Regions from separate parts of the Candidatus Dorea massiliensis AP6 genome, predicted to be linked through region 2. Evidence: predicted binding sites of a transcription regulator. Region 2 holds the regulator's gene; each other region holds the start of a gene.
What was found. Region 2 encodes HrcA, which represses chaperone genes, less so after heat shock. Its sites were predicted from a motif close to TGTTAGCACTCNNNNNNNNNGAGTGCTAACA; they were not measured.

Region 1 (7,444 bases), on a different contig from region 2:
AGGTATTCGTCCTTATGCGCCCGCAACGTCTCATACAGGGGGATTTCCGTCACCGAACTGTTCTGTTCCTCCTGATACCTCTGAAGCGTTTGAAGCTGCTGCTCCTGTTCTGCCACCGGCACGTATCCCGGCAGCCGCTCCTTCTGTACAGACGCCGCGTCCGGAGCCAGCATCAGATAGGAATGCACGTCCGGATACTGGCTGCAAAAGTGATTGATGGCATCCAGATTTTTCCACACCTCGTTTCCGATTTCCGACGGTTCCTCAAAAAGCTGATTTTCTCCCAGATATACATCCCCGGATTTATTTTTGCCAAGCAGCTGATCCGCCGCCGTCTGCAGGCGAATCCACTGATCCCGGAAGGCGAACTGATCGGTCTGGTATTTTTCAAAGCTGCTCATAAAGCGACCGTCCACCAGCTCCGCCAGGCCGAAGGCAGGCTTTTGCTGCAGCATCCGGTTTTCCGTGTCGGAGAATTTCATATCCTTATGAAGGAAATTGGCTGCAGTAAAACCGGCCAGCACCAGCACGAAGCCAAGTCCCAATATTTTATTCAAATTTTTTCTGTCTCTCATCGTAAGCCTCTGTCCATCTATTTTCCCGTTTTCAGAATCGGAAATACAAAAACGGATTATACGTATCCCGAATCAGATATGCCACTGCCAACAAAAACAGCGCCAGATATCCGACTAAAATCAGACCGTCCCACCAGTCGTTTTCCTGCAGCTTCCGCCAGATTCCAAATGGCAGCGGCGTGGAAAATAATGCCGCCAGGATAAACAGAACAAGTCCTGTGGTCAGGTAATAAAGCCCCGCCGCATCCGCCAGGCCGGCTGCGCCCCGTCCGAACAGCGCCGCCAGATATTGCCCCGCCGCCGTGAGACTGGGGCTGAAGAAGAACACCCAGCCTGTCATCACCAGGAACAGCGTGTACACCCGTCTTAGTACCGGCCATTGTTCGATTTTTCCTTTTAATACATATTTTTCGAAAATCAGCAAAATTCCGTAATACAGGCCCCAGACCACAAAATTCCAGCTGGCCCCGTGCCAGAGCCCGGTCAGCATCCAGACCACCAGCAGATTGAACATATGCCGTCCTGCTTTCACCCGGTTACCGCCCAGCGGGATGTACACATACTCCCGGAACCAGGAGCTTAAGGACATATGCCACCGCCGCCAGAAATCCGTAATGCTTTTCGCACAGTAGGGATAGTTAAAATTGGGCCGGAATTCAAAGCCCAGCATTTTCCCAAGGCCGATGGCCATATCGGAATAGCCGCTGAAATCAAAATAAATCTGAAGAGTATAGGCCAGCACGCCAAGCCAGGCTGACAGCACCGACAGGCCGGAAAGGGCCGTAATTTCCTGAAATATAACGCCCAGATTGTTGGCCAGAAGCACCTTCTTCGAAAGGCCGCTTATAAAATACCGGACTCCGTTTCCAAACTTCTCCGGGGACATTTCCCGCTTCTGAAGCTGGGCATCCACATCCGCGTACTGGACGATGGGACCCGCCACCAGCTGTGGGAACATGGAGATATAGAGACCAAAGGAAATGAGATTCGTCTGCCGCTTCGCTTTCCCCCTGTACACATCCGCCAGGTAGGAAATGGACTGAAAGGTATAAAAGGACAGTCCGATGGGCAGGCGGGGCGCCAGCTCCGGCAGCTTTACCGGAAGCAGTGCCTCCAGATTCTCCGCCAAAAATCCGTAATATTTAAAGAATCCGAGAATCAGTAAATTCACCGCCACGCCAAGTGCGAGACTCCATTTTCCAGATTTTCCCTTTTTCTTAAATCTCGCAATATCCAGTCCCATCACGTAATTCCACAGGATACTGTAGCCCATGAGCCCGATATAGACCGGCTCGCCCCAGGCATAAAAAATCAGGCTTGCCACCAGAAGCACCAGATTCCGAAGCTTCACCGGAGCCAGATAATAAACCGCCAGAACCGGCGGCAGAAACGCAAAGAGAAAGACAATACTGCTGAAAACCATTTTTATGCTCCTAATTTCTCATTTATTCTGTCTGAAACAGGTCTTTTCGGTATGCCTTTTTGATATCCGATACGTGATCCGATACCGCAAACAGCACGTACACATCGTCGCTTCGAAGGGCGCTCTGGTTCAACAGCTGCACCTGTTCCGGACCGTAACCATCGAAATTCCGAATCTGCGTGGCTTTTCGATCCCGGGCCGCCTGAAGCACCTGATCCGCCTGTGCGGTCGAGGTACACTCCGCTAAAAGCAGCTCCTCTACGGCCATATTGTCAGAAGAAATATAGAGTACCCAATGGGCCAGTTCCCCACCGTTCAGCCCGTAAAGCCTTCTCAGAAGCTGCGCGTCGCCCTGCTTCATATCCGATGCATCCGCTGCGGCCTCCACATCGGCCCGGAGCTTTCCGAAGTCCACATGCCGGACGGTTCCCTTAACCACCAGGACACCGCCATACACCAGAAGCCCCAGAAGGATAAGCTTCGCTATCCGCAAAATCCAGTCTCTCATAAGCCAGCCGCCTCCTCCATGCGCTCCAGCCACAGCGGATAGGGCGTACTTTTCAGGTGTACTGCATCCTTCTGATACCAGTCCGCGTGATCCTGCAGCAGCTCACTGTTGTCAATATAGGTCAGGTTCCATTTTTTACACATATCCCGAAGGGCCTGATTAAAGGTATCCACATTCTGAAGGGCAGGCTTCTTCTCCACGGCCTCCGGAAGCACCGGCAAAATTCCATTGATGTAAACGGGCAGATCGGGCGCCTGAGCCCGGATCTCTGTGAGCCGCTCCTCATAATGCCGGATAAAAAGCCTGCTGTCACCCCGGCAGTATTCCAGATCATTTAACCCGATGGATAAAAATAAGACCTTCGGCGCAAGCGAAAGCGCTTTTTCGATCTCCGGTCCGGCTGAGTCAGTCCGCAGTCCCCGAAGCGCCACGATTTCTGTGGCGTCCAGAATCTCATAATCCAGAAAGCCTGTCGCCACCGAATCACCCACCAGAACCGCGCCCGCAAAGCGCTCTTTTAACGTACCTTTGTCCGGATTTCCCGGATCTGACAGCTGCTGCTCTGCCGCTTCTTTCTGTTCCAGCTTTACTTCTATTTTATTTACATCTGCATTTTCCTGCGCTTCTATCCATGCCACCGCCGGGAAACCACCTTCCGGTTCTGTCTTTTTTTCGTCCGCCCTGCCGTGCGCAAACCATACGCCGACAAGCAGCGCCAGCACCAGAAAATACCAGGCAATTCTCACATTCTGTCTCATCCTACAAGCACTCCTACCTTTATAGTATATAGACGGATCCGCATTACAAAAAGTTTCAGCCTACAGCCAGAATTCGATCAGATGCTCTACCCTGTAGAACCAGACCGGATTCATATCCTTCACTTTATCATAGATATCTGTAAATATGGTCAGGAAATGGAACAGCATGGCCTGAATAAACAAAAGCAGAAACAGACCGTACAGAAGCTTCCATCGCTCCATACCCACGCTTTCTTCCAACGCTCCCAGCACCACCGGCACCACTGCCAGGTAAAACAGCCAGATTACATCCACCGTATAACGGGGAATCAGACCGCCAATCTGGATATCAATAAAAGCTGTCACAAGCCCCAGAATCAGAAACATCCACGCCCAGAGATACGCTTCCTTCTGCCGAATCAGCTTCTTACATTTCCACGGAATCAGACTGAGGAACAAAATCAGATTGTTGACCATGATGCCGCCGAAGCCGCTCTCAATGATGGCCTGGCCGTAAAACTGACTCTTCACCGCCACCTGCTCATAATAGGGAAATACGCCCGTAATTACCGGCGGCTGAAACAGCATGGTAAAATAGCCGAATACCGTCCTGCCCATTTCCAGCTTCCGCCTGGTCATATCCTGCAGGGTGAGATTGTAGGCGGCTCCGAAATCCGTGACGCTGCCGAAGCGAATCTGATTGTAATACATCAGGCCCGCCGCCACCAGAAGCACCGGAAACGCAAAGGCAAATAAATCTAATACCTTCTTTTCTTTCAGAACCTTTCCCTGTCGAATCGCAGTTCCGTACAGCGGCAGCGCCAGCGCGCTCACCAGCACCAGCTGGGGTCTGCAGCCCGCAATTAGCGCAATCAGAAAAGAACCTGCCGCCATTTCCAACCGATTGACCCGTTCCCCTTTCAGCGATTTCATCCAGAAAGCCAGTCCCCAGACGCCGCAGGCCATGCCCAGCATCAATGGGATGTCATAGAAGGTGGGATATCGGTAAAAGCTCCAGACACCGCTGCCATTGGCAATCAAAAGGCTCAAAAGCAACCAGACCGAATAGGACGTATTGCGATACCATTTTTTTACAATTTCTCCAAGTAATACAAATACACCGGCCATAAACAGGCTGCAGGACAGCCAAACTGCCGTAAGCGTCGAAAAATCCGCGCCTGTGAGCAGATAACAGGGCAGGAAAAACAGAAGCTCCGGTACGACTCCAAAATAGACGTAATAATGTTCCCTGTAATAAGCGGTATCCCACATATAGCTCTCATCCGCATTTTCCATCATCGCGCTCCGCATCCGGTAATCGTAAGGGTTCTCCAGGGATTTTAATGTCTCACCCGGCTCTATTTCAAGCCGTGTCTCGCCCTTCGCCAGGGAATGGACCAGCAGCTGGTACTGGGTCATCCAGGTCATGGTGGGCGCCTGCTCCACCGCCGTCAGATTCTCCTGCTGCACCGCAAAGGCCGCCGCGAATTCCAGTCCGAGAAGCACTGCCGCAAAAAGAACTCCCTTATAGCCGCATTCCACATATTTTTTCCGGTGAACCTCCGAAGACGGGCGCAGATACCAGCCAGCGATAAGCAGCCCCCATACAGCCAGCAGTCGCGCCAGAGAGAAGAAAAACGGCACGGACACATTGCCGCTGATGTCGGAAATCCGAATGAGCTGTCCTTTGGACGCGTGAATGATAATCAGCATTTCCGGAGAGCTTCCGCTCAGATGCAGCCGCATATACTGGCTTTTTTCCACACCATTTACGATCTTACGTTCCGGCAGACGAAAATATTTTTCATTGGCCTCGTCCGACGCCTTCACCTGAACACTGACAGCCCGGTCTTCCGGTGAAACCGGATTTTCCACACGCATATCAATCTGAATATTGTAAAGCTTCTGCTGTATATTGAGCAGTTCGATACAGGATGTCTCCTCTCCATTCTCCGCTGTAACACGATACAGGCTATCATTCACCTGCACCAGGCCTTCGCCCAGTATCTGCTCCTCAAAATTCCTATGCTCGTCCTTCCACAGATATGCTTCCCAATGTCGGAAATTAAATACGAATATTTCCAGAAGAATGCCCACTAAAATCAACAGTAGCGGCATCAGCCATCTGCTTTTCTTCCACTCTTTCATCCTTTGTATCTCCCTCACTCATATATGTTTTATTATACCAGATCTTCTTTTTCCTGTTTATAGAATTTTTATAAACTTTACGGAATTTTTGTTAGCACTCGCCTGCTTAGAGTGCTGATTTTCTATTGACTTTTCCGTTCCGCCGCGTTACAATATTTATCAGTTACGAAACATACTTACTTAAAGGAGTGAACGAAAATGGCAAATACACATGGAAGTCTTTCCATTAACAGCGAAAATATTTTCCCGATTATCAAGAAGTGGCTCTATTCCGACCACGACATCTTCTTCCGCGAGCTGATTTCCAACGGCTGCGACGCGATTACGAAGCTTCATAAGCTTGCCCTGATTGGTGAATACAACTATCCGGAAGGCCACAAGGACAGCGTCCGCGTGATTGTGAACCCGGAAGAGAAAACTCTGAAATTCATCGATACCGGACTTGGTATGACCGCAGAAGAAGTCGAGGAATACATCAACCAGATCGCATTTTCCGGAGCGGCTGATTTCCTGGAGAAGTACAAGGATAAGGCCAATGACGACCAGATCATCGGTCATTTCGGACTGGGCTTCTACTCCGCATTCATGGTAGCAGACGAGGTTCACATCGACACCCTTTCCTATCAGGATGGCGCGAAAGCCGTTCACTGGGAATGCGATGGCGGTACCGAATACGATATGTCTGAGGGAACCCGTACTGAGATCGGTACCGAGATTACCCTGTTCCTGAACGAGGACTGTCTGGAGTTCGCCAACGAATACCGTGCCCGCGAGGTCATCAGCAAGTACTGCTCCTTCATGCCTGTAGAGATTTTCCTGGAGAAGGCAAATGCGGAACAGGAATACGAAACCATCGACGAGTCCGAGCTTCGTGACGACGACGTGGTGGTCGAGCATATTCATGAGGACGCCAAGACGGAGGAGATCGAAAAAGAGGACGGCACCAAGGAGACCAAAGAGGTATCCCCGGCCCGGGATCGGGTCAAGATCAACAAGCGTCCTGTTTCCTTAAGCGATATCCACCCGCTGTGGACCAAGCACCCCAATGAGTGCTCTGATGAGGAATACAAGGCCTTTTACCGCAAGGTGTTCCAGGATTATAAGGAGCCTCTGTTCTGGATTCACCTGAACATGGATTATCCCTTTAACCTGAAGGGTATCCTGTACTTCCCGAAGATCAATACGGAGTATGACTCCATCGAGGGAACCATCAAGCTGTACAACAACCAGGTATTTATCGCCGACAATATCAAGGAGGTCATTCCGGAATTCCTGATGCTCTTAAAGGGCGTCATCGACTGTCCGGATCTGCCGCTGAATGTATCCCGAAGCGCCCTGCAGAATGACGGCTTTGTAAAGAAGATTTCCGATTACATCTCCAAGAAGGTAGCAGACAAGCTGACCGGTATGTGCAAAACCGATCGGGAAACCTATGAGAAGTACTGGGACGACATCAGCCCGTTTATCAAATTCGGCTGCCTGAAGGATGAGAAGTTCTGTGACAAGATGAGCGATTATATCCTGTTCAAGGATCTGGACGGCAAGTATCAGACTCTGAAGGATCTGGTTCCGGAGGAGGAGGCCGCCGATGTGGACGTGGTAGAAAACCCGGACGACAAGCAGGAGGATACCGAGGAGAAGGAGCCGGAAAAGACGACCATCTTCTACGTAACCGACGAGGTACAGCAGAGCCAGTATATCAATCTCTTCCGCGAGGAAGGCAAGAACGCTGTCATCCTGAAGCACAATATCGACGCTCCCTTCATTTCCCATCTGGAAATGAAGAATGACAAGATCAAGTTCCAGCGGATCGACGCAGATCTGACCGAGGACTTCGTGGAAGCCACCGACGAGGCAGAGCTGAAGGAGACCACCGATTCCCTGACTGAAATCTTCCGGAAGGCTCTGGGCAATGACAAGCTGGACGTGAAAGTAGAGAAGATGAAGAACGAGAATATCTCCTCCATGATTACCCTCTCCGAGGAAAGCCGCAGAATGCAGGATATGATGAAGATGTACAGCATGAACGGTATGGATATGGGCATGTTCGGCG
Region 2 (7,444 bases):
CTTCCGGTGGCAATGCAGGACGGTCTGATTCAGGTGTCCTTTATCCTGATTACCGTTATCGCGAACCGCCGCGGACTCACGGATGCGGCAGCGGTGGGAATCGTGGAGAAAATCATCAGCTTTGTGTTCCTGGTGCCCTCTTCGATGCTGTCTACAGTATCGGCTCTCTGCGCCCAGAATATCGGCGCCGGAGAGGAAGAGCGGGCAAGGAAGACACTGCGTTACGCCATCTTCATAGCTACAGGGTTTGGCCTTTTTATGGCGGTTCTGGTTCAGTTTATCGCAAATCCGGTGGTCGGCCTGTTCTCGAAGGACGCAGCCGTGGTGATGCAGGGCGGCTGGTACTTCCGTGGTTATATTTTTGACTGTATGTTTGCGGGAATTCATTTCAGCTTCAGTGGTTATTTCTGTGCCTGTGGACGTTCAGAGCTGTCTTTCCTGCACAATATTGTGGCCATTGTGCTGGTGCGTATTCCGGGCGCGTATTTGATGTCAAAGCTGTTCCCCATGAGCCTCCTGCCCATGGGACTTGCCACGGCGGCGGGTTCGATGCTGTCCGTGATGATCTGTACCATTGCCTATGGATGGCTGAAAAGCTGTTCCCCATCAGACGGGCGGCGAAAAAAGTCTTTTTCTCATATCCGAAATATGGTACAATAATTCTATTAATGTCTTTGGAGCGTGAAAAATGGTTGCCAATTATCTGACCAGTACCGTATTTATGATCATAATACTGCTGATTTTATTCGTGAAGATCTGCAACGATATGAAGCAGGAGAAAATGAAGCGCATGTATCAGGTGCTGGATATCACAGTAGTGCTCTATGTGTTGCTGGACGCGGGCTTTGCGGTCGGCTTTCTGGAGGGAAGAAATCAGGAGCCGTGGTTTCAGATTGTTATCTTCCTGTTTTTCCTGGTCTATGTGATCACGCCGTTCATATGGCAGCTGTTTGTCTGCAGTTATATCAATGTGCCTCATGGACGGTGGTTTCAGATAGTGGAGAAGCTTCCGCTTATCATTCTGCTTGTCATGGTTGTAATGTCCCCTGATAATGGCTATGTCTGGTATATCACAGACACGGGAGACTATGTCCGGGGCAGAGGATTTGAACTTTTTACGGCCATCAATCTGTTCTATTATCTGGAAGCTTTTATAAATGGCATTTATATTCTCTACCATAAAATGTACGAAAAGGAGCCGTATCTTTTGCAGTCCCTGCTGCTGTCTACGATTCCGCTCGCGGCGATTCTGGCTAATACATACCTGATTCCCCTGCGGATGACTTATCCGTTCCAGTCCTTCTGTCTGGTGCTGGGAACGCTGTTTGCGTATCTTTTCATGGCGGATCGACAGAAAAGCATGGAGGAAGAGCGCTATAACGAAAGTCTGAAGGAAGCGTTGGAGCTGGAAAAGAAGGCGTCACGGCAGGCGGTTGAGGCCGGAAAAGTAAAAACGATCTTTCTGGCAAATATGTCCCATGATATCCGGACTCCCATCAATGCCATTTTGGGATTCACGGATATGATTGACCGGAATCCCGGGGATAAGGCGCAGGTAGTCAATGCGGTGGGAAAAATCAAGAATTCCGGTCAGGTGCTTCTGAATCTGATTAACGATGTACTGGATCTGACCCGGATTGAAAATGGCAAGCTGGAGCTGGAAGAAAGTGATGTTGATTTGACGGCGCTGGTGAAAGATATGGAAACGCTATTTCTCCCGTCTGTCGAACAGAAAGGAATTGCCCTTACGATCTGGCAGGAAGTGGCGGATCCGTATGTACACTGTGACGAAGGAAAGCTGCAGCGGATTCTGGTTAATATCATCAATAATGCGGTAAAGTTTACACCGGCCGGCGGTAAAATTATATTTTTTGCAACGGAGGTTCCGGGAAACGATGGAACTGCGGAATATGGGTTCCGGATTCAGGATACGGGGATCGGTATCAGCAAAGAATTTCAGGAGCATATCTTTGAAGCCTTTGAACAGGAACGCAGCTCGTCAGTCGGCGGCGCTGCAGGCGCGGGACTTGGCCTGGCGATTGTAAAGAAGCTGACGGATTTGATGGACGGAACTGTGACCATCGAAAGTGAGCCCGGAGAAGGAACGGCGGTGCAGCTGCGGTTTCATTTCCGGCAGACAGGAAAAGAGGAGATACAGAAGAAAAGAGAAGCGGAGAATACAGAGGATGATTTGTCCGGTCTGCATGTACTTCTGGTAGAGGACAATGAGCTGAATATGGAAATCGCTGCAGCCATGCTGAAGGAAAAGGGCGCGTCCGTGACCTGGGCCAGCGACGGACAGCAGGCGGTCGACCGATTCCGGGAAAGCCCGGCGGGGACTTACGATATCATTCTGATGGATGTGATGATGCCTGTGATGAATGGTCTTATGGCTACGAAGCAGATACGTGCCATGGAGCGGCCGGACGCAGCGTCCATTCCCATCTTTGCCATGACCGCCAATGCCTTCACGGAAGATATTGAGAAAAGCCGGGAGGCGGGCGTCAACGAACACTTAAGTAAGCCGCTGGATTACGGGAAGCTGGCGCGGATGATTTATGGGTATGTGAAGAAAAAATAGAAGATTCTTATTTTTACAAAAGAACTCGCGGATGACCTTTTGGTCATCCGCGAGTTCTTCAATTCAGAAATTATTTGACTCTTGCAGTCAGGCCGTCGCCCTCCACATCAATCACAATGGTTGCTCCGGTGGAAATCTCACCGCCCAGAATTAACTTGGCAGCCAGCGTCTCCACATGCTTCTGCATATACCGTTTCAGCGGACGGGCGCCATAGACCGGATCGAAGCCGTGGTCTGCGATGAAGGTCCTGGCAGCGTCGGTCAGCTCCAGAGAAAGCTCCCGGTCAGCCAGACGCTCATTCAGTTCCTTCAGTAACAAATCAATGATCCGCGTGATGTTGCTCTTGGTCAGCGGCTTGAAGAGAATGGTCTCATCCAGTCGGTTCAGAAATTCCGGACGGAAATGAGCGCGCAGGTCATTCATAACCAGAGTCTGAGCCTCCGGCTTGATGCTGCCGTTCTCGTCGATGCCGTCCAGCAGATAGGAGGAACCGATATTCGAGGTCATAATCAGAATCGTGTTCTTAAAGTCCACGGTCCGTCCCTGCGAATCGGTGATACGTCCGTCGTCCAGTACCTGTAAGAGTACATTGAATACGTCCGGATGGGCCTTTTCAATTTCATCAAACAGGACAACGGAATAGGGCTTCCTGCGAACAGCCTCCGTCAGCTGACCGCCCTCCTCGTAGCCTACATATCCGGGAGGAGCTCCGATAAGACGGGACACAGAATACTTCTCCATGTACTCACTCATATCGATACGCACCATATTGGATTCGTCGTCAAAGAGGCTGGCAGCCAGAGCCTTCGCAAGCTCGGTCTTACCCACACCGGTAGGTCCGAGGAACAGAAACGAACCGATGGGCTTCGTCGGATCCTTGATACCGGCCTTGGAACGAATAATCGCTTCAGATACCAGCGTTACCGCCTCATCCTGGCCGATGACACGCTTATGCAGCTCGTCATCCAGATGCAGGGTCTTGTTCCGTTCACTCTCAGTCAGCTTTGCCACCGGAATACCGGTCCAACGGGACACGATACGGGAAATCTCATCCTCAGTAACGGCTTCGTGAACCAGAGACAAATCCTTTTTGCTGATTTTCTCCTCTTCCTCAGAAAGCTCCTTCTGCAGAGCAGGCAGCTTGCCATACTGCAGCTCAGCGGCCTTATTCAGGTCGTAATTCTGCTGGGCAGTCTGAATCTGCTTATTGATATCCTCAATCTCCTCACGGAGCTTCTGCAGACGCTCCACGGAAGTCTTTTCATTATCCCACTGAGCCTTCTGCGTATTGAACTGGTCGCGCAGCTCCGCAAGCTCTTTTTGCAGGTGCTCCAGACGCTCCTGACTCAAGTGATCAGTCTCCTTCTTCAGGGCCGCTTCCTCGATCTCCAGCTGCATAATCTTACGCCGCAGCTCATCCAGCTCCGTCGGCATGGAATCCAGCTCCGTCTTAATCAGAGCGCAGGCTTCATCCACCAGGTCAATGGCCTTATCCGGCAGAAAACGGTCGGAGATATAACGGTTGGAGAGGGTAGCGGCAGCTACGAGGGCGGCGTCCGTGATTTTCACACCGTGAAATACCTCATAACGCTCTTTCAGACCACGCAGGATAGAAATGGTATCTTCCACCGTCGGCTCATCCACCATAACCGGCTGGAAACGACGCTCCAGCGCCGGATCCTTCTCAATGTACTGACGGTACTCATCCAGAGTGGTCGCGCCGATGCAGTGCAGCTCGCCACGGGCCAGCATAGGCTTCAGCATATTGCCGGCATCCATAGCTCCGTCGGTCTTGCCTGCGCCCACAATCAGGTGCAGCTCATCGATGAAGAGGATGATCTTGCCCTCGCTCTTCCGAACCTCCTCCAGAACGGCTTTCAGACGCTCCTCAAACTCGCCGCGGTACTTGGCACCGGCCACCAGCGCGCCCATATCCAGGGAAAATACCTTCTTGTCCTTCAGACCCTCCGGTACATCGCCCCGCACGATACGCTGTGCCAGACCCTCCACAACGGCGGTCTTGCCGACGCCGGGTTCACCGATTAAAACTGGGTTATTCTTGGTCTTACGGGACAGAATCCGAATCACATTCCGGATCTCCGCGTCACGGCCGATGACCGGGTCAAGCTTCTGATCCCGTGCCTTTTCCACCAGGTCAGAACCATATTTACTTAAGGTATCATAGGTAGCCTCCGGATTGTCACTGGTTACGCGCTGGTTGCCTCTCACAGAGGACAGTGCCTGCAGAAAACGATCCTTGGTAATGCCGTATTCCCGGAACAGCTCCTTCATGGAAGGACTGGGGTCATTTAACATGGCCAGAAACAGATGCTCTACAGAGACGTACTCATCGCCCATCTGCTTTGCCACATCCTCAGCGCTGATCAGTACCTTATTTAAATACTGACCGATATAGGGCTGTCCGCCGGAAACCTTGACTCTTTTATTTAATGCCTGTTCCACGCCGTTCAGAAACAGATTCTGGTCGATGCCCATCTTCGCGACGAGCTTCAAAATCAGACTGTCCTCCTGACGGAGCAGACTCATCAGAAGATGTTCCTGTTCAATCTCCTGATTGCCATACTCATAGGCCAGCTTTTCCAGGTCATTTACAGCTTGAATGGATTTCTGTGTAAATTTGCTGATGTTCATAAATCTGACTCCTTTCTTCTTCTAAGTTCTATTGGTAAAATATGTTGTTAAAATAATAAAATATAAAAAAGAAAGTCCCGGCATCAAATACATTTCCATATCTGATACAGGGCCTTTTTCTTTTTCTGTACCCATTTATAACACTGCTGAAAGAAAAGATCAAGTACTTTTTTGAAAATAATTTATAAAAAATCTATAAAGTGTCAGACTACTTAATTATATAGTGCAAAACGGGGGATGGTGAGGGTAAGCCCGCCCCGGTTCTTTTTCTCTCCGTCCGTTTTTCTTACCTTATATAAAGGAAAGCAAAAAAGATTTCTAAAAAAACTATAAACCCGCTTGACAAACCAAAATCATAGTGCTATCTTAATGTTAGCACTCGAGAGGGCAGAGTGCTAATAGATAAAAAGCAACAAAGAAATGAAAAGAAACCAGTAAAGAAGAGGTGAACGAAATGGAACTGGATGAGAGAAAACAGAAAATCCTTCAGGCAATCATCCGTAACTATATGGAGACGGGCGAGCCGGTAGGTTCCAGAACCATTTCAAAATACTCAGATTTGAATCTGAGCTCCGCGACGATTCGAAATGAAATGTCAGACCTGGAGGAGATGGGTTACATCGTGCAGCCCCATACCTCAGCCGGACGGATTCCTTCCGATAAAGGATACCGCTTATACGTGGATCATATTCTGGAAGAGAAGAATCACGAGGTACAGGAACTGAAAGACTTGATGATTGAGCGAAGCGATAAGATGGAGCAGGTATTGAAGCAGGTGGTAAAAGTTCTGGCAGCTAATACCAACTATGCCACCATGGTATCCGCCCCCACCTATCACAGGAACAAGCTGAAGTTCATCCAGCTCTCCAAAGTCAACGCGACGCAGATCCTTACAGTTATTATGATAGAAGGAAACATCGTCCGCAACAAAGTCATCGACGTGACCGAGGAGCTTGACCAGGAGACAGTCCTGAAGCTGAACATCCTGTTGAACAGTGTACTGAACGGCCTGTCCATTGAGGAAATTAATCTGGCGATGATTCAGAATCTGAAAGAGCAGGCAGGTATCCACAGCGAGCTGGTGGGTAGCGTCATCGACGCGGTGGCAGAAGTCATCCACTCCGAGGACGAGGTAGAGATATATACCTCAGGAGCGACCAACATCTTCCGCTATCCGGAGCTTTCCGATAACGGCAAAGCAAGCGAGCTGATCAGCACCTTCGAGGAAAAGCAGCAGCTGTCTGACCTGGTAAATCAGACACTGGAGAACAGTGACAGCAAAGGCATCCAGGTTTACATCGGACAGGAGACACCCATACAGTCCATGAAGGACTGCAGTGTAGTCACCGCTACTTACGAATTGGGCGAGGGCCTGCAGGGAACCATCGGAATCATCGGTCCCAAGCGGATGGATTACGAGAATGTATTGAAGACGCTGAAGACCCTGACTGAGCAGCTGGACGAGATTTACAATAGAAATAAGAAATAGAAAGGGGCAAAAACCCGTGGAACAGGAAATCAAAAACGAAGAGCTTCAGAATAAAGAAGCAAAGGAAGAAGAAACTGTGAAAGCAGCAGAAGCTTCCGAAGAAAAAGAAAGCACCGGCGGCGAGAAACCGGAGGAGACAGAAGCGGTCGAGGAGCCTGAGATGCTGAAGAAGAAAAAGAAAAAAGACAAGATGGAAGAGAAAATCGAGGAGCTGGAGGATCGCGTAAAGCGTCAGATGGCCGAATTCGATAACTTCCGAAAGAGAACCGAGAAGGAGAAGTCCCACATGTATGAAGTGGGAGCCCGGGATGTCATCGAGAAAATCCTTCCGGTGGTAGACAATTTTGAACGCGGTCTTGCATCTGTACCTGAGGATCAGAAAGAAAATCCGGTCATCGTAGGTATGGATAAGATATACAGCCAGCTGATGACCACTCTGACCGATCTGGGTGTAGAACCCATTGCGGCAGTAGGCGGGGAATTCGATCCGAATTACCACAACGCAGTGATGCACGTGGAGGATGAAGAACTTGGTGAAAATGTAGTAGCCGAGGAATTCCAGAAGGGTTACATGTATAAGGATACGGTAATCCGTCACAGCATGGTAAAAGTCGCAAACTAAGAAATTACATTTTACAATCAGAATACATTGAGGAGGTCTCTATTATGAGCAAGATTATTGGTATCGACTTAGGAACAACAAACAGCTGCGTAGCAGTTA
Region 3 (7,444 bases), on a different contig from region 2:
CAAATCCTGTTTCCGGAGCTTTCGAAGCTCCCGGCCTTCCAGCAACGCCTGTCCCTGATAGGAATAGAGGCCGGACAGTGCGCCGAAGAGACTGCTCTTTCCACAGCCGCTCTCACCCACAATGGCATAGATGCAGCCGGAACGAAATTCGGCATTTATATCTGTAAAAATATGGTTATTTCCATGTCTGAGTGCCAGATGCTCTAACCGCAGCACCACGTCGCCTGACTGCGCTTCCGGAAGCTTTGTCTCATAGGCCTCGCCCGGTACAATCACGCCAAGCTCCTTCAAAAGCGCCCCGTCCAGTGTATTTACATCCATGATTTCCGGCCGCAATACACCATTTTCCATAACCCGCACTTTATCCGCGATACCAAGCCAGTTCTCCAGCCGGTGATCCACCGCCAGAATGCCGATGCCCTTCGTCCGGTTCAGTTCTTTTAATTTGCCCGCAATCATCCGGGCGGAAGCGTCATCAATATTGGCAAAAGGCTCGTCAAGCAGGAGCCATTTGGGTGACAGCAGGGTCAGGCAGGCCAGCATAACCTTCTGACGTTCGCCGCCGGACAGGCTGTGAAGCGTCCGCTTTTTCAGGTGTGATATCTCACAGAAAGCCAGCGCTCCGTCTACTTTCTCCATCATCTCTTCCCGGGGCGTGCAGATATTTTCCAGGCAGAACAAAAGCTCATGCTCCACTGTATCCATGCAGAACTGCAGCTCCGGATTCTGGAACATCATGCCCACCAGGGCGCAACGCTTCGATGCCGTCAGACTGTCCGGACGTACTCCTTCTACGCTGACGCTGCCGGAGCGCAAAATCCCGGCGCTGTGAGGGTAGATGCCCGCTGCCAGATAGAGCAGGGTGGATTTGCCACACCCGGAAGCGCCGGTGAGAATGGTAATCTCACCGGCATCAAATTCCGCACTTAAATCATAGAGAATATTCTTTCTGTCTTCAAAATAGGTAAATTCCAGATGTTCGACTTTTATACTCATGCTTCAAAATACTCGTTGGTAAATTCCTTCTCGGTTCTTCCGGAAATCACGCCGCACTCCACCAGGAAATCCGCCATACGGTTCCATCTCTGGGCGTCGATTCTGCCCCACCGGCCTTCCTTGTCAAGCAAAATCGGAGCCAGATGCTTCTGACTGCGGATAAGCAGAGACTCCGTAGCGTCTGCAGGCAGCATATCACGTACTTCCATAACGGTTTCTTCCGGATGCGCAGCCACCTCACGGTATGCCCGATCCAGGACCTTCAGGAAACGACGCACTGCATCCGGCTTTTCACGTAAGATTTCCTCGGAAGCCGCCATGGCCGGCGCGCAGAAATCAAAGATGGGATCCACATCGCCCAGGTTAAAGTAGTTAATCTCTTTTCCTGCCTCAAGCAGAACCTGATTTTCCCAATTCTCATAAACCCAGGTAGCGTCCGCCACATTGCCCAGGGTGGCTACGATATCGCCTACATCCAGATTTACCAGATTGATCTTATCGTAGTCGCCGCCGTCTGCTTCTACCACGCGACGAATCGCTGCGTGGAACCAGGCTGGGGTCCAGTGAGTCAGACGCTTGCCCTCCAGCTCTCTGGGGCGGGTGATGCCCGCCTCCTTCAGGGAGACGATACCGGAATCACATTTTTGGGTCATAACCGCGATACCGGTCAGGTTAATACCCCGCTCCCGGCACTCCAGCATAGCAATCTCCGGTCCGCAGACAAAATCTCCGCCGTGGAGCTCCATCTCGCCATGTACCTCACCGAAGATCTCCACATCCAGATCGGCCTCTTTGAACCAACCGCGCTTCTGCGCCAGCAGATAGCCTGTGTGATTTGTATTCGGGAACCAGTCCAGAACGACCTTTAACTTATCCATTTTTTAGTCCTCCTCGTCATATACCTTTCCGCTCTTTGCTTTCGCGCCGATGGCATAGCTCTTTACCACACCGGTCTTTGCCAGTCCGTCGCCAGCCAGCTTGCAGATCACGCCGGAGAATACGATGGCGCTTACGAAACGGACTGCCAGCTGCGCAATCAGAAGGCTCGGTGCCAGCGCAATGTAGTTCAGATAGTAAAGCTCATAACAGAAAATGAAGGCAGCGGAAAATACGCTTGCCAGGGACATGCTCGCCAGATCCCATTTCTTATAACGGAATAAAGCGAATGCAAGCTCTGCACCTGCGCCCTGAATCAGTCCGGTCAATACAACGGTTACGCCGCCGGAATTGCCCATCAGAAGCTCTACTACGGAAGCCAGTACTTCTGCCACCAGAGCTACGCCCGGCTTACGGATGATGTAAGCAGCCAGTGTGGCAGCCATGAACCATACGCCATAGATGATTTCAAACGCGAAGTTGGAAAGTCCGGTCGGGGCAAGTACGGTAGAAAGCACAACGCCTCCGTCAAAAACAGCCAGGTAAATGGCTGAAAATACGACTCCCAAAATCGCCATCATGATGATGTCCTTCAATTCCCATTTCTTTGTTGTCATGTTACAGTTCCTCCTAATAGTATGTGTTAAACTGTGCCGCAAGAGGTTTTTGCGCAAAAAAACGCCCGGCCTACGCCGGGCGGATTTATCGCATATCTTTTAAAAATCTACTCCCTACGATGGCATTATCCAACAGGTTTTACGGGTCATGGACAGCCTCAGTCCAAATCTCAGCCGGCTTCCGCCAGCACCCCTATGCTTGTTGTTCAGTTTCCTAGTAGAGTATAGCATGGTTTGGGGGCGGATGCAAGGGGGGATATTGACCCCGGGAGAAAACAAGCACCCCCGCGGCAGGATAAATCCTGCCGCGGGGGTGCTTGTTTTTCTTCCTTGGGCTTATATTCGAAAACCACTTACGTGGTTTTCTCATTAACACATCTGATGAAACCAAATGCCCGGCTATGCCGGTCGCTTGGTTTCCTGCTGATGTGTTACATCATTCCGCCCATTCCGCCGCCTGCGGGCATTGCGGGTGTCTCTTCTTTGATATTTGCTACACAGCTCTCGGTTGTCAGGAAGGTAGCTGCTACGCTGGTTGCGTTCTGCAGTGCGCTTCTTGTTACCTTTGCAGGGTCAAGAATTCCTGCTTCTACCATGTTCACATACTCTTCATGCAGTGCGTCGAAGCCGATTCCCGGCTCGCTCTCTCTTACCTTGTTGATGATCACTGCGCCTTCCAGTCCTGCGTTTGCGGAAATATGGAACAGCGGCGCTTCCAGTGCTTTCAGGATAACCTTTACACCGGTCTTCTCATCGCCCTCTACTGTATCAAGCAACTTTGCTACCTTCTTGGTTGCATGGATATATGCGGATCCGCCGCCGCCGATGATACCTTCCTCTACAGCTGCCTTGGTTGCTGCCAGAGCATCCTCCATACGAAGCTTTGCTTCCTTCATCTCAGTCTCGGTTGCAGCGCCGACACGGATAACTGCTACGCCGCCAGCCAGCTTTGCAAGTCTCTCCTGCAGCTTCTCACGGTCGAAGTCGGACTTGGTCTCCTCGATCTGCGCACGAATCTGTGCGATTCTCTGCTGGATATCTTCCTTGGAGCCTGCGCCCTCAGCGATGATAGTATTCTCTTTCTGAATCTTAACAGACTTGGCTGTACCAAGATCCTCGAGTTTTGCATCCTTAAGTTCACGGCCAAGCTCCTCGGAGATTACATTTGCGCCTGTCAGAATAGCGATATCACGCAGCATCTCTTTTCTTCTGTCGCCGTAACCCGGTGCTTTTACACCTACAACAGTGAAGGTTCCACGCAGCTTGTTCATAACCAAAGTGGTCAGAGCTTCGCCCTCGATGTCCTCTGCAATAATCAGGAGCTTTCTGCCGCACTGTACGATCTGCTCCAGCAACGGAAGGATTTCCTGTGTGGTGGAGATCTTCTTATCGGTAATCAGGATATACGGATTATCCAGAACTGCTTCCATTTTCTCCATATCCGTTGCCATGTATGCGGAAATATATCCTCTGTCGAACTGCATACCTTCTACCAGGTCCAGCTCAGTCTTCATGGTCTTGGACTCCTCGATAGTGATAACACCGTCATTGGTCACCTTTTCCATAGCGTCAGCAACCATGTTGCCAACTTCTTCGTCTCCAGAGGAAACTGCTGCAACTCTCGCGATCTGATGCTTTCCGGTAACCGGGCTGCTCATCTCTTTGATCGCCTCTACTGCCGCGTCTGTTGCTTTCTTCATACCCTTTCTCAGGACAATCGGGTTTGCGCCTGCCGCCAGGTTCTTCATGCCTTCATGAATCATAGCCTGTGCCAGAACCGTTGCGGTGGTTGTACCATCACCTGCTACATCGTTGGTCTTGGTCGCTACCTCTCTTACCAGCTGAGCGCCCATGTTCTCAAACGGATCCTCAAGCTCGATCTCTTTTGCGATGGTCACACCATCATTTGTGATAAGGGGTGCGCCGTACTGCTTATCCAGTACTACGTTTCTTCCCTTTGGTCCGATTGTTACTCTTACGGTATCCGCAAGCTTATTAACTCCAGCTTCCAGTGCTTTTCTGGCCTCTACGCCGTATTTGATTTCCTTAGCCATTTCTGATTCCTCCAGTTTCTTTTTCAGATTTTTATATCATTATTCGGTCATATCCTGACGGATATGCACGCTCCGCTCAGGATGCCATTCGGCAAAGAATAATATCTTTCGATATTATTCTACAATTGCAAGGATGTCATTCTGCTTTACAATCATGTACTCTTCGTCGCCAAGCTTTACTTCATTTCCGGCATACTTGGAATAGATAACCTTATCGCCAACCTTTACGTGCATGGTAACTTCTTTTCCATCTACCATTCCACCAGGTCCTACTGCTACGACCTCAGCCTGCTGCGGCTTCTCCTGAGACTTGCTTGCCAGAATGATTCCGGATGCGGTAGTCTCCTCTGCTTCAAACTGCTTCAGTACAACTCTGTCTCCCAACGGTACTAACTTCATTTCTATTCCTCCTTGGATTTTCATCTTATCCTCATTTTATTATTAGCACTCGTTCAATATGAGTGCTAACTTACGGTTATTATATTAAATCTTTCCAGAAAATTTGTCAACCGCTTTTTTGGATTTTATGCTTTTTTTAGAAACTACGATGGAATTTCCTATTACATAAAAACAGTGCAGAAATCGTTCTTTTTGAATCTTTTTCTGCACTGTAATCGTATTCTCATTTTGGAAGCCTTATGATTCTTTCTTTAATTTCGCCAGCTCATCGAATACCACATCGTTCACTACTTTAATGTAGGTTCCCTTCATTCCGGAGGAACGGGACTCAATGACGCCTGCACTCTCGAATTTCCGAAGGGCGTTGACAATGACGGAACGGGTGATGCCCACGCTGTCAGCGATACGGCTGGCTACCAGGATACCTTCGTTGCCCTTCAGCTCCTCAAAGATATGGGTAATAGCCTCCAGCTCCGAGAATGACAGGGTGCTGATGGCGGATTTTACAATCTGGACCTTTCTCTTCTCTTCCTCGTTCTCCTCATTGACAGAACGCATCATTTCCAGACCTACAACGGTGGTGCCGTACTCGCTTAAGATAATGTCGTCGATATCGTACTGCTCTTTGTATTTATACAGGAACAAGGTTCCCAGACGCTCGCCTGCGATATCAATCGGAGTAATGATAGCCTGATAATCGCGAACATTCTCGGATTCAAAGCCCAGGGTCTGCAGATTCACGTTCTCCTTGGTGGACAGGATACTTAAGAGGCGCTCGTTCAGCGCTTCGTCAATATGCGCGCCAACTTCATCTACGATCAGCTCCTGAATCTCCTCCACACCTTCACAATGGCTGATACCCAGCACTTTACCCTTCTTACTGATAACCAGAATATTAGAATTCAGAATTTCTGTCAGCACCTCACAGATATCGTTGAATACCACTTTACTGGAATTGTTATTGTGCAGCAGCTTATTGATCTTTCTTGTTTTATCCAATAATTGTACGCTCACTCTATTCCCTCCATCGTATTTTAGTTCCCGAAAGCGTTCTTTTTCTACCTTTTCGCTTTATTTTTTCAATAACTCGGAATTTATATGAATTTTATCACAATTCTATCCATTTTTCAATCTATATTTTCAAAGTTTTCTGACTACTTACTTCTCATCCTGTTTCTTCAGCATTACATGGCCGCAGGTTTCATTGGCGCAGACCAGCTTGCTGCCCTTTTCTACCATATAACTGCCGCAGACCGGGCATTTTTCCTTCGAAGGCTTCTGCCAGGACATGAAATCGCATTCCGGATTATTCTCACAGCCGTAATATTTTCTTCCCTTCTTGGTTCTGCGAAGTACCACGTCCTTGCCGCATTTCGGGCACGGTACGCCGATTTTTTCCAGATATGGCTTGGTATTGCGGCACTCCGGGAAGCCCGGGCAAGCAAGGAAACGGCCATGTGGACCGTATTTGATAACCATATGACGGCCGCATTCCTCGCAGACCACGTCAGTTACCTCATCCTCAATCTTTACCTCTTTCAGCTCTTTTTCCGCTGCCTCAACCGCTTTTTCCAAATCCGGGTAGAAATTCTCTACAACCGTCTTCCAGTTGACGGTTCCCTCTTCAACGCAGTCCAGAAGTCCTTCCATATTAGCCGTAAAATCAGTCTCCACGATGGTGGGGAAGGCCTGCTTCATCATATTGTTAACGACCTCACCCAGTTCGGTCAGATACAGGTTCTTATTTTCCTTTGACACATAACGGCGGGCGATAATCGTCGTAATCGTCGGCGCATAGGTGCTGGGACGTCCGATGCCCAGCTCCTCCAAGGTCTTTACCAGCGCTGCCTCTGTATAGTGAGCCGGCGGCTGTGTGAAATGCTGTTTGCTCTCAAATTCCTTCAGCGAAAGTTTCGTATCCTTACTGAATCCTTTCAGGAGACGGCTGTCTCCCTCTTTTTCCTCATCCTGCACATAAACCGCCATGAAACCGTCGAAGGTCACCCGGGACGCAGACATGGTGAAACGGTATTTGCCTCCGTCTATCTTCACGGAAGAGGTCTCATAGACTGCGTCCGCCATCTGGCTGGCTGCAAACCGTTTCCAGATCAGCTGATACAGGCGGAACTGCTCTCTGGTCAGGGAATCCTTCACAGCAGCCGGTGTCCGGGACAGATCCGTGGGGCGAATTGCCTCATGGGCGTCCTGAATCTTCTTGCCGCTGGTCTTGGCGCTCTGACCTTTGGATGTATAATTTTCTCCGTAATTGGAAGCAATGTATTCATGCGCCGCCTTCGCTGCTTCCTCCGATACACGGGTAGAATCGGTACGCAGGTAAGAAATCAGCGCCACCGTGCCACTGCCCTTAATATCCACACCCTCGTAAAGCTGCTGTGCCACGCTCATGGTCTTCTGGGTGGAAAAATTCAGGGTTTTGGAAGCTTCCTGCTGCAGGGTACTGGTTGTAAAAGGAAGGGGCGCTTTTTTCACTCGCTCGCCGTT
Region 4 (7,444 bases), on a different contig from region 2:
GGAGCCAGTTTAATCTGTACCGGCCAGTTCTGAAGCTTTGGCACCGAGTGTGCAGACATTGCCTGATTTTTGACAAATAGTTTCTTCTGTGATTCTTTCACGGCTTCTTCATCATATGCGGGTGCTTCTCTTTCCTCAAATGAAATGGCACCTGTGGGACATTCCGGAAGACAGTCGCCCAGTCCGTCACAGAAATGTTCTCTCACCAATTCCGCTTTTCCGTTAATGATATCAATGGCACCTTCGTGGCAGGCATCTGCACAGACACCGCAGCCGTTGCATTTGTCTTTATCAATCCTGATAATCTTTCTTATCATTTTTTTCCTCCGTCAATAGCATTTAACTTTTGTTTCTGGTAGAATCATAGTATAATAAACACAACTTGTATGTTTGATTTCCAACAGGAGGAGCGATTTTGAAAAAATATTTACCCATTCTAAGAAACAGTCCATTTTTTAAAGGCCTTACGGATAACGAGATATTATCCATATTGCATTGTGTAAATGCAACCATCATTTCCAAAGAACGAGACTCTTATATTTTCAGAGCAGGGGATTCTACCGAGGTAATGGGACTTGTGGCGTCGGGCTGTGTTCTTGTGATACAGGAAGACCTTTGGGGACATCGGAATATTCTGTCAAAATGTCATGCCGGTGATTTCTTTGGGGAGCCCTATGCAGCAAGTCCGGGTGCTGTTCTGAATATCAGTGTGGTAGCAGATGAGGATTGTGAGATTATCCTGTTAAATGTCCAGAGGCTTCTGGTTACCTGCCCGACTGCATGCGGACATCATCAGAAGCTGATTCGTAACCTGGTCAGTGTGCTGGCAAATAAGATACTGCTCCTGAACGATAAGATCACGCATGTTGGCAAGCGAACGACCAGGGATAAACTACTGTCCTATCTGTCGGCAGAGTCCACCAGACATTCGTCGTTGTCCTTTGACATTCCTTTTGACCGACAGCAGTTGGCGGATTATCTTTGTATTGATCGGGCGGCAATGTCTACAGAAATATCAAAATTACAAAAAGAAGGCTTTATAAAAACAAATCGAAATCACTTTGAATTGAATGTTTCCGGTGATGTAGATACAAGAATAAAAATGTGATATCTTATATCATGGAAAACACAGGATTAATTTTAAGGCTGTTATATGTGAAAAAGGAGGAAGCTTTCAATGATAAATAAATTACATTTGGCAATGATTGAATTATATCGAGGAGATGCAAAGAGAATTCAACATTTTTGCAAAGTGCATAGTTATGCAAAATTGATAGCGGAAACGGAAAATGTGGATAAAAAATGCCTGTTTACCATTGAAGTGGCGGCTTTGACACATGATATTGGAATTCATTTCTGCGAAGAAAAATATGGAAATTGCAATGGAAAATTACAGGAAAAAGAAGGCCCTGCAATCGCAGAAAAGCTACTTGGAGAATTAGGCTTTGATCAAAATGTATCTGATCGGGTTCAGTATTTGATTGCACATCATCATACCTATAATAATATTGATGAAATGGATTATCAGATCTTGGTAGAGGCTGATTTTCTGGTAAACATCATGGAGGATGGCTTATCGAAGGAAGTAGCTTTAAAAGCCTATCATAATATTTTTAAAACAGCATGTGGAAAAATGATTTGCAGGGAGATGTTTCATATTTGACATGACAATAGCTTTAGAGATACGCCATGCACAGCTTATAGTGTTCACAAAATCTTCACAAAAAAATTAGCACTCACCTCTTGACAGTGCTAACAAAAAGGACTATAACATAGTTGTCAAGAGGGAAAAGGAAATGGAACCTCAAGACAGTGACCTATTGTACGAGACATAAAAAAGGAGCGTTTACTATGTTAACACCGAGTGTATTTGGAAAAGATTTCTTTGATGATTTGTTTGAGTTTCCGTTCTATGATGACAGAGACATGCAGAAGCTGGAAAAGAAGCTGTATGGCCGCAGAGGTAAGAACCTGATGAAGACGGATATCAAGGATACCGATAAAGCATATGAGCTGGAGATGGATCTCCCGGGATTCAAGAAGGACGAAATTAAGGTTTCTCTGGAAAATGGTTATCTGACCATCAGCGCAGCAAGAGGCCTGGACGTAGATGAGCAGGAGAAGGAAACTGCAAAGTACATCCGCAAGGAGCGTTACGCAGGATCCTGCCAGAGAAGCTTCTATGTAGGCGAAGGCGTAAAGCAGGAGGATATCAAGGGCGAGTTTAAGCATGGTATCCTGAAGCTGGTCATCCCGAAGAAGGAAGAAAAACCGGAAGTTGAGACGTCAAAGTACATCTCCATCGAAGGATAATGGAGCGAGGAGCCTCGCCGCGGAAGCGGCGGGGCTCCTTTTTATGGAAGGATGTTGTTAAAAAGGGTGCGAAAAAATGTGAAAATGGGGTGCAAAAGCAATACCGTCATGCTATAATTGGGAAAACGAGAGGAGTGATAGATCATGGCTGAGACATTAAAGACCATCAAAGAAAGAAGAAGCTGCCGGAATTTTAAGCCGGATATGGTTTCGAAGGAGCTGCTTGATAAAGTACTGGAGGCCGGCACCTGGGCGCCGACCGGAATGGGAATGCAGTCCCCGATTATAATAGCCGTAACCAATAAGGAGCTGCGGGATAAACTTTCAAAGATGAACGCAGAGATTATGGGTTCAAAAGCGGATCCGTTCTATGGCGCTCCTGTGGTACTGGTGGTGCTGGCGGACAAGAACCGGCCGACCCACGTCTACGACGGCAGCCTCGTGATGGGCAATCTGATGCTGGCTGCCGCGGATCTGGGACTTGGAAGCTGCTGGATTCACCGGGCAAAAGAGGAATTCGAGAGCGAGGAAGGTAAGAAAATTCTGAAAACTCTCGGGATCGAAGGAGATTATGAGGGCATCGGCCACTGTGTGCTGGGTTATGCGGCTGCGGTTTCGGCAGAACCAAAAGAACGGAAAGCATCTTACATCTATTACGCAGAATAATTTCCGGTTTCCTTTTCCTATAAAATGTTGTATAATATAGACAAGAACAACTGGAAGGGAGAATGATTTTATGGCAAATAACACAATCATTACCATCGGACGCCAGTATGGAAGCGGCGGACACGACATCGGAAAACAGCTTGCGGAAGAGTTAAACGTTCCTTTTTATGACAAAGCATTGCTGGAGAGAGCAGCCAAGGACAGCGGCCTCTGCCAGGAGATTTTCGAAAATCACGACGAGAAGCCGACCAACAGCTTCCTCTATTCACTGGTGATGGATACCTATTCTCTGGGATATACCACTTCTTCTTTCTCAGAGATGCCCCTGAACCACAAGATTTTCCTGGCGCAGTTTGACGCCATTAAGAATATCGCCAAGGAAGGCCCCTGCGTCATCGTAGGGCGCTGCGCTGACTATGCATTGGCAGATTTCCCGAATGTGGTCAATGTATTCCTGCATGCGGATATGCAGGATCGCGTCGTGCGGATCGCGAGACGTCATGATCTGACCGACGCCAAGGCTAAGGATCTGATTGTCAAGACGGATAAGCGCCGTGCCAGCTACTATAATTACTATACCAGTAAGAAATGGGGCGACGCGGCAGGATACGATCTGTCTCTGAATACAGCGACGCTGGGTATCGACGGCACGATTCATATGATTCGTGAGTTCATGGCCTATAAGGAGCGGGAGCACGAAAAAATCTAGGAGTATATATTTAAAATGAAATTTGTGATACAGCGGGTTTCCCATGCATCGGTGACGGTGCATGAGGAAACCATCGGCCGTATCAATCAGGGCTATCTGGTTCTGATTGGTGTGGGAAAAGAAGATACAAGAGAAGACGCAGACCGCTTGGTGAAGAAAATGATCGGCCTGCGCATTTTTTCGGATGAAAACGGGAAGATCAACAAGTCCTTGAAGGATGTGGACGGGGAGCTTCTGCTGGTCTCCCAGTTTACACTGTACGCGGACTGCAGACACGGCAACCGGCCGGGATTTACAGAGGCGGCGGGTCCGGATATGGCAAATGAGCTCTATGAATACATCATTGAAAGCTGCAAAAAGGAAGTTGCTGTGGTCGAACGGGGAGAGTTCGGCGCGGATATGAAGGTAGAGCTTTTAAATGACGGACCATTTACCATTTTATTAGAATCGTAGAAACAAAAATTTACAATATAAATACAGGGAGAGAAAACATGGGTAAAAGACAGGATATCCACAAAGTAATGATTATCGGTTCCGGCCCGATTATTATCGGTCAGGCCTGCGAATTCGATTATTCCGGCACACAGGCCTGCAAGGCGCTGAAGAAGCTGGGCTACGAGATCGTTCTCGTAAACTCCAATCCGGCGACCATTATGACAGATCCGGGAACCGCAGACGTTACGTATATTGAGCCGTTAAATGTGGAACGACTGACTCAGATCATTGAAAAAGAAAGACCAGATGCCTTATTGCCGAACCTCGGCGGACAGTCCGGTCTTAATCTTTGCTCCGAGTTGGCGAAGGCAGGCGTCCTGGATAAATATGACGTTAAGGTTATCGGCGTGCAGGTAGACGCCATCGAGCGCGGCGAGGATCGCATCGAGTTCAAACACACCATGGACAGCTTAGGGATCGAGATGGCACGCAGCGAAGTTGCCTATACCGTAGACGAGGCAGTAGCTATTGCGGATAAACTGGGGTACCCGGTTGTTCTCCGTCCGGCTTACACGATGGGCGGCGCAGGCGGCGGTCTTGTATACAATGTAGAAGAGCTGAAAACGGTCGTAGCCAGAGGTCTGCAGGCCAGTCTGGTGGGTCAGGTCCTGGTGGAGGAGTCCATTCTCGGCTGGGAAGAGCTGGAGCTGGAGGTAGTCCGCGACAGCAAAAATAACATCATCACCGTATGCTTTATTGAAAATATCGACCCGCTGGGCGTACACACCGGTGATTCTTTCTGTTCCGCGCCCATGCTGACCATTCCCGAAAATGTACAGAAGCGTCTGCAGGAGAAGTCCTATAAGATCGTAGAGGCCATCCAGGTTATCGGAGGCACCAATGTACAGTGGGCCCATGATCCGAAGACAGACCGGGATATCGTCATCGAGATCAATCCCCGTACTTCCCGTTCCTCCGCATTGGCTTCCAAGGCAACAGGCTTTCCCATTGCGCTGGTTTCCGCTATGCTGGCGTCCGGCCTGACACTGGACGAGATCCCCTGTGGAAAGTACGGCACACTGGATCGCTATGTTCCGGACGGAGATTATATCGTAATTAAGTTCGCACGCTGGGCTTTTGAAAAGTTCAAGGGCGTAGAGGATAAGCTGGGTACGCAGATGCGCGCCGTTGGCGAGGTTATGAGTATCGGTAAAAATTATAAGGAAGCCTTCCAGAAAGCCATCCGCAGTCTGGAGATTGGCCGTTACGGTCTTGGATTCGCGAAGGATTTCCATGAAAAATCCAAGGAAGAGCTGCTGCATATGCTGCATACAGCTACCAGCGAACGCCAGTTCATTATGTATGAGGCTATCCGGAAGGGCGCAACCAATGCAGAGCTTTTTGAGCTGACGAAAATCAAAGATTATTTCCTGAATCAGATGCGGGAATTGGTTGAGGAGGAAGAGAAGCTCTTAACTTATAAGGGACAGGTACCGCCCGCAGAGATCCTGACACAGGCTAAAAAGGACGGCTTCGCAGATCGTTATTTAAGCCAGTTTCTGGGGGTTCCGGAAGCAGATATCCGCAACGCGCGAACAGCCATCGGCGTAACAGAAAGCTGGGAGGGCGTTCATGTAAGCGGAACCAAGGACAGCGCTTACTATTATTCTACCTACAATGCGCCGGATAAAAACCCGGTCAGCACGGATAAGCAGAAAATCATGATTCTGGGCGGCGGCCCCAACCGAATCGGTCAGGGTATCGAATTTGATTATTGCTGTGTACACGCGGCAATTGCTTTGAAGAAGCTTGGCTTCGAGACAATCATTGTAAACTGCAATCCGGAAACCGTATCTACCGATTACGATACCTCCGATAAGCTGTATTTTGAGCCGCTGACTCTGGAGGACGTCTTAAGTATCCACGAGAAGGAGAAGCCGGTAGGCGTTATTGCCCAGTTCGGCGGACAGACGCCGCTGAATCTGGCAGCAGATCTGGAAAAGAATGGCGTCCGGATTCTGGGAACCAGCCCGGAGATCATCGACCTGGCAGAGGATCGGGATCAGTTCCGCGCCATCATGGAGAAGCTGAATATCCCCATGCCGGAGGCAGGTATGGCTGTTGATGTGGAGGAAGCTCTGGAAATTGCCGAGCGCATCGGTTATCCGGTTATGGTGCGTCCTTCTTATGTACTGGGCGGCCGCGGTATGGAGGTTGTCCATGAGCCGGAGAGCCTGAAGGAATATATGCGTGCAGCGGTAGGAGTGACTCCGGATCGTCCGATTCTGATTGACCGTTTCCTGCATCACGCGATGGAGTGTGAGGCAGATGCCATCTGTGACGGAACCCACGCCTTTGTACCGGCTGTCATGGAGCATATTGAGCTGGCCGGCGTTCATTCCGGAGATTCCGCCTGCATCCTGCCTTCTCTGAATATCTCAGAGGAGAATGTAAAGACGATTAAGGAATATACAAAGAAGATTGCGGAAGAGATGCATGTCTGCGGTTTGATGAATATGCAGTATGCCATCGAGGACGGTAAGGTATTTGTACTGGAGGCCAATCCGAGAGCGTCCAGAACGGTGCCGCTGGTATCCAAGGTCTGCAACATTCAGATGGTACAGCTGGCTACCCAGGTTATTACAGAGGAGCTGACCGGTATTCCTTCCCCGGTACCCGGTCTTAAGGAGAGCAAATTCCATCATTACGGCGTGAAGGAGGCGGTATTCCCCTTCAATATGTTCCAGGAGGTAGACCCGATTCTGGGACCGGAGATGCGTTCTACTGGTGAGGTACTGGGACTGGCGTCCAATTTCGGAGAAGCCTTCTACAAGGCGCAGGAAGCGACTCAGACGCCGCTGCCCCTGTCCGGAACGGTTCTGATCAGTGTCAGCGACCGTGATAAGGAAGAGCTTCTTCAGGTAGCAAGAGGCTTCCATCAGGATGGCTTCCATATTATGGCAACCGGAAAAACCTACGATATGATTACAGAAGATGGTATTCCGGCTGAGAAAATCAAGAAGCTGAGCGAGGGCCGTCCGAATATCCTGGATGCTATTGCCAATAAGAAGATTGATTTAATTGTGAATACGCCCTCCGGAAATGAGAGCCGCTTTGATGACAGCTATGTCCGCAAGGCAGCTATCAAGGGCAAGATTCCCTATATGACCACCATGGCGGCAGCCATCGCTACTGCGGAGGGTATCCGTCAGGTAAATGCCAAGGGTGGCAAGCTTGATGTGAAGTCCCTGCAGGATCTGCATGCGGAGATTGAGTAAGAAGTTATTTAATAACCTTTCGTTTTACAAAACCAGAAGCCAG

Region 1: htpG (molecular chaperone HtpG) is a predicted target of HrcA. The motif match lies at 5,481-5,511, and genes of this name have one in related genera.
Region 3: ACESZP_RS02065 (co-chaperone GroES) is a predicted target of HrcA. The motif match lies at 4,983-5,013, and genes of this name have one in related genera.
Region 4: ACESZP_RS00240 (Hsp20/alpha crystallin family protein) is a predicted target of HrcA. The motif match lies at 1,728-1,758, and genes of this name have one in related genera.

What each region holds. Positions count from the first base shown of each region.
Region 1 covers NZ_CAXTKW010000010.1:127,417-134,860, forward strand. The annotation lists gene ACESZP_RS11720 (DHHW family protein) at 1-557, opposite strand, end outside; gene ACESZP_RS11725 (MBOAT family O-acyltransferase) at 607-1,998, opposite strand; gene ACESZP_RS11730 (DUF4358 domain-containing protein) at 2,021-2,506, opposite strand; gene ACESZP_RS11735 (GDSL-type esterase/lipase family protein) at 2,503-3,264, opposite strand; gene ACESZP_RS11740 (hypothetical protein) at 3,325-5,391, opposite strand; gene htpG (molecular chaperone HtpG) at 5,590-7,444, shown strand, end outside.
Region 2 covers NZ_CAXTKW010000016.1:28,035-35,478, forward strand. The annotation lists gene ACESZP_RS15305 (MATE family efflux transporter) at 1-660, shown strand, start outside; gene ACESZP_RS15310 (ATP-binding protein) at 689-2,581, shown strand; gene clpB (ATP-dependent chaperone ClpB) at 2,652-5,234, opposite strand; gene hrcA (heat-inducible transcriptional repressor HrcA) at 5,689-6,723, shown strand; gene grpE (nucleotide exchange factor GrpE) at 6,740-7,345, shown strand; gene dnaK (molecular chaperone DnaK) at 7,390-7,444, shown strand, end outside.
Region 3 covers NZ_CAXTKW010000001.1:359,446-366,889, forward strand. The annotation lists gene ACESZP_RS02045 (ABC transporter ATP-binding protein) at 1-996, opposite strand, end outside; gene ACESZP_RS02050 (ABC transporter substrate-binding protein) at 993-1,874, opposite strand; gene ACESZP_RS02055 (ECF transporter S component) at 1,878-2,489, opposite strand; gene groL (chaperonin GroEL) at 2,921-4,543, opposite strand; gene ACESZP_RS02065 (co-chaperone GroES) at 4,658-4,942, opposite strand; gene codY (GTP-sensing pleiotropic transcriptional regulator CodY) at 5,180-5,956, opposite strand; gene topA (type I DNA topoisomerase) at 6,101-7,444, opposite strand, start outside.
Region 4 covers NZ_CAXTKW010000001.1:40,258-47,701, forward strand. The annotation lists gene ACESZP_RS00225 (ATP-binding protein) at 1-317, opposite strand, end outside; gene ACESZP_RS00230 (cyclic nucleotide-binding domain-containing protein) at 416-1,108, shown strand; gene ACESZP_RS00235 (HD domain-containing protein) at 1,178-1,663, shown strand; gene ACESZP_RS00240 (Hsp20/alpha crystallin family protein) at 1,852-2,313, shown strand; gene ACESZP_RS00245 (nitroreductase) at 2,458-2,979, shown strand; gene ACESZP_RS00250 (cytidylate kinase-like family protein) at 3,050-3,688, shown strand; gene dtd (D-aminoacyl-tRNA deacylase) at 3,704-4,141, shown strand; gene carB (carbamoyl-phosphate synthase large subunit) at 4,180-7,401, shown strand.